2 regions of the Massilia sp. AB1 genome follow, and region 2 is predicted to be linked to the other one. Evidence: predicted binding sites of a transcription regulator. Region 2 holds the regulator's gene; the other holds the start of a gene.
The links. Region 2 encodes FNR, which switches genes on or off when oxygen is low (the NO sensors DNR and NnrR bind a similar motif). Its sites were predicted from a motif close to TTGATNNNNATCAA; they were not measured.

Region 1: J8847_RS03845 (universal stress protein) is a predicted target of FNR. The motif match lies at 1,210-1,223, and genes of this name have one in related genera.

Annotation. Positions count from the first base shown of each region.
Region 1 is NZ_JAGKSG010000004.1:52,111-54,308, reverse strand. It holds gene J8847_RS03855 (chemotaxis protein CheA) at 1-58, opposite strand, end outside; gene J8847_RS03850 (protein phosphatase CheZ) at 58-903, opposite strand; gene J8847_RS03845 (universal stress protein) at 1,295-1,759, shown strand; gene J8847_RS03840 (response regulator transcription factor) at 1,859-2,198, shown strand, end outside.
Region 2 is NZ_JAGKSG010000006.1:8,594-10,791, forward strand. It holds gene J8847_RS05260 (cytochrome ubiquinol oxidase subunit I) at 1-613, opposite strand, end outside; gene fnr (fumarate/nitrate reduction transcriptional regulator Fnr) at 919-1,683, shown strand; gene J8847_RS05270 (helix-turn-helix domain-containing protein) at 1,665-2,198, shown strand, end outside.

The DNA.
Region 1 (2,198 bases), on a different contig from region 2:
CCACATTGACTGCCAGATCCATCGCCTCGACGACGAAATCCTTGAGCATATCGTCCATTAGAATCCCAGATCGGCGAGAAGATCGTCAACGTTGTCCTGGTCCAGGGCCGCTTCCGGCACCGACGGACCCTGCATCAGGGGCGCCGGCTGGGCCGCTTCCTGCTCTTTCCTGGCCAGTTTCTCCTTGATGTCTGCCGGCGCGTTGTCGCGCAGCAGCTGGGCCAGTTCCTGCTCGACCGTCTGGGTGATCTTGACCACCTTCTTGATCAGCTGGCCGGTGATGTCCTGGAAGTCCTGGGCCATCATGATCTCGAGCAGGCGCGCCTTCTCGGCTTCGGTCGCTTCGTTCACGCTTGCTGCGAACTGGCGCGAATCGCCGGCCAGGGCCTTGAATTCGTCCAGGCTCAGCTTGCCGGAGAACAGGTCGGCCCAGCGGGTTTCCATGTCCTTGGCCTGCTTCGACAGCAGGTCCTGGGCCGGCATGCCTTCGTCCAGGGTGTTCAGCACCTTGTTGGCGGCCTGTTCGGTCAGGCTGGCGACGTATTCCAGGCGGTCCTGGGCGTCCACGATCTGGGACGAGGCTTCGGTCAGCGCCTTGTCGTAGCCCAGCTCGCGCAGCGAGTCGTGCAGCAGGCGGACGATGCCGCCCAGGCGCTCGAACATGCCGCGCTCGGCCTCGCTCACCGGGGCTTCTTCGGCGGCGGCGGCTGCCGGCGCGGGCGCGGCGGCGAGCACCACGGCCGGGGTGGCGGCGGACACCTGGTCGAACAGCGACTCCAGGTCATCCTCGTCGGCTGCGGCAGCGGCCACGGGCGCAGGCGCCGGCTCGGCAGCGGGCGCGCTGGCGCGCTGCGCCGCCACTTCCTCGAATAGTGCGTCGAAATCGTCAGCGGCGTCGGTCATAATCCCTGCTTCTCCATAATGTATAAATTCGCAATGAGCTCTGCAATTCGGGGGTACTGCGTCCATCCGGGGCCGCTCTCCGGCCGTATTAACAGATGGTATGAGTTTGCATGCGAGTGTAGCAGCGTGGTTGCCGTAGGTAAATCTCGGAAACCGGCACGCAACAAAATGGACAAAGAAACTTAATTCCGCGACAATTAAATCGCGTGGTTCCTGAATGTTTACACAAGGCCGGTGTTGTATTTTGTAATCGTAGGGCCTGTTGCTGCCATTTCCATTGTGCATTGGAACAACAGCTCGGGATGTTTGATCCAACTCAACAGTTTGCGTTAAAGCAATCGCCGCCGCGCCCTTGACCCTCCAGAATGGCGTGGCCTTTGGGAGGAACATCATGTACCGCAAAATCCTGATCACCACCGACGGCTCGGCCGTGTCGCAGCATACCGCCTGCGCCGGGGTCAAGTTCGCGCAGCAGATGGGCGCCGAGGTGCTGGCCCTGTTCGTCGCGCCCGAGTACCAGTATCCGGTGTACGTGGAAATCATCCCGCCCTCCTACCCCAGCGAGGAGGACTACATCGCCCAGATGCGGCGCATGGGCGAGGAATACATGGGCAAGATCATGCGTTCCTGCGCCGGCGCCAACCTGCAGCACAGCTGCATGACGGCGTTTTCCGACACCGCGGCGCTGAAGATCGTCGACGTGGCGGAGCAGGAAGGCTGCGACCTGATCTTCATGGGTTCGCACGGACGCAGCGGCTGGGGCCAGCTGCTGCTGGGCAGCGTCACCAACAAGGTGCTGTCGCACACGAGCAAGCCGGTCCTGGTGCACCGCCTGATCAAGGAGCCGGGCACCTGAAACCCGCTCCGCATAGTTTCTTCAGCGGTAACTTTTTCGCCCGGGCGGTGTGCTAATCTGAAAAGGGAGTCATGCCGTTCGCGGCCGGAAGGATGGAATATGGTAAGAATCGTCATTGCCGATGATCACACGATCATGCGCGAAGGTCTCAAGCGCATTCTCGACGGCGCTGCGGATATCGAGATCGTCGGCGAGGCGACCAACGGCTTCGAAGTGCTGGGCCAGGTGCGCCAGGGCGGCTTCGACCTGCTCCTGCTCGACCTCTCCATGCCCGGCCGCAGCGGCGTCGACCTGATCCGCCAGGTGCGCAGCGAGGCGCCCAAGCTCGCCATCCTGATCCTGACCATGCACGAGGAAGAGCAGTACGCGGTGCGCGCCATCCGTGCCGGCGCGCAAGGCTACCTGACCAAGGAAAGCGCGGGCACCCAGCTGGTGGGCG
Region 2 (2,198 bases):
ATGCCCCCGAAGCGCCCACCAGCAGCGCCGTGGTCAGGTAGGCGGCGATCACCATGTGCACCAGGCGGTAGGGAAAGGACGGATTGAAGATGATCGCGATCCAGTCCACCGGCACCATGCGTCCGCCCTCGATGGCGTAGCCCTGCGGGGTCTGCATCCAGCTGTTGGCGCCCAGGATCCAGGTGGCGGAGATCAGGGTGCCGACGGCGACCATGCAGGTGGCGACGAAATGCAGGGCCGGGCCGACGCGGTTCCAGCCGAACAGCATCACGCCCAGGAAGCCGGCTTCCAGGAAGAAGGCGGTCAGGACTTCATAGGACAGGATCGGGCCCATGACGCTGCCGGCGAATTCGGACAGGTAGCTCCAGTTGGTGCCGATCTGGTAGGCCATCACGATGCCGGAGACCACGCCCATGCCGAAGGTGACGGCGAAGATCTTCAGCCAGAAGTGATAGAGGTCGACGTAGACCTGGCGCTTGGTGCGCAGCCAGCACAGTTCGAGCACGGCCAGGTAGCTGGCCATGCCGATGGTAATGGCCGGAAACAGAATGTGGAAAGACATCGTGAAGGCGAACTGGATGCGGGCGAGATCCAGGGCGGACAGACCGAACATGGGTGTTCCTTCGCGCTGTGTCTGAGTGTTGAGAATCTAGCATGCTCATTGGGTGCGCACGGTTGGCGATGTCATTTTTGTATGCATTCGTGGTGTGCGAGCAAACTTGGGTCCCGGCCTTCGCCGGGACGACGTGCTGGGGGAGCGGACTGCGGAAACCATTTCGACACGCAGCCTAAAGACCGTCGTCCCGGCGAAGGCCGGGACCCAAGTTGACGTTGAAGTTCAACATAGGACGATTTGTCGCGCCGCCCAAGCGACAGCCCCGTCTATAATCTCCCCATACGCGTACTACCGGACTTCCCATGACCCAGATCGTCTCCTTCAAGACCGACCAGCCAGTGAACATCCAGGCCCTGAAAGCCAGCTGCTCCGCCTGCAGCATGCACCAGCTGTGCCTGCCGATGGGCCTGGAAGATGCCGACATCAACCGCCTCGACCAGATCATCGGCCGCCGCCGGCGCCTGGAAAAGGACGAGCGCCTCTATCAGATGGGGGAGCCCTTCCGCAACCTGTACGCGGTGCGCTTCGGCCACTTCAAGACCTACCAGGTCAACGCCGCCGGCGAAGCCCAGATCACCGGCTTCCAGATGGCCGGCGAGCTGCTCGGCATGGACGCCATCAGCGGCACACACCACTGCGACGCCGTGGCGCTGGAAGACAGCGAGGTCTGCGAAATCCCCTTCTCGTGCCTGGAAGGGCTGTTCGGCGAAGTCCCCGCCCTGCTGCGCCACTTCCACCGCATCATGAGCCAGGAAATCACCCGCGAGCAGAACGTCATGCTACTGCTCGGCAATATGCGCGCCGAGCAGCGCTTCGCGGTCTTCCTGGTCAACCTGTCGGCCCGCTACGCGGCGCGCGGCTATTCGCCCAACAGCTTCCAGCTGCGCATGTCGCGCGAAGACATCGGCAACTACCTGGGCCTGACCATCGAGAGCGTCAGCCGCCTGTTGTCGCGTTTCAAAAAGCAGGGCTGGCTGCAGGTCGACAAGCGCGAAGTCACCCTGCTCGATCCCGCCAAGCTGAAGGCGCTCGCAGCCGGCACCGACGTGTGCAGCCCGATGGCCTGAACGTGGACGGCAAGCTCCCAGTCGACCTGCACCTGCGCAGCTACGGTCCGCAGCCCCTGGGAGACCGTCACAGCTTCGCCCAGATCGTCCTGCCGGTCGCCGGCGAAGTCGACCTGGAAATCGAAGGCCGCGGACGCACACTCGACCTGCTGCACGCCGCCGTGGTCGCGCCCGGCGCCTGGCATACGCAATGGGGCGAAGCCGGCAACCAGTCCTTCATCCTCGACCTCGGCCCCGAGCTGCTGCACCGGGGTCCTTGGCAGCGCCTGCTCGAACGCCCCTTCACCCCGATCGGCGCCGCCGCCCGCAAGCTGGTCGAATTCATGAGCCTGGCCCGGAGCGACGCCGCCGCCCCGGCGCAGCTGCTGCAAGGCTGGACGCCGCTGCTGCTCGACACCCTGTCCCAGGAAACACCCCAGCCCAGGTCGCGGCTGGCGGCGCTGATGGCGCGCATCGAGGCCGCGCCCGGCCAGCCCTGGACCCTGGACGCCATGGCGCGCGCCTGCTCCCTGAGC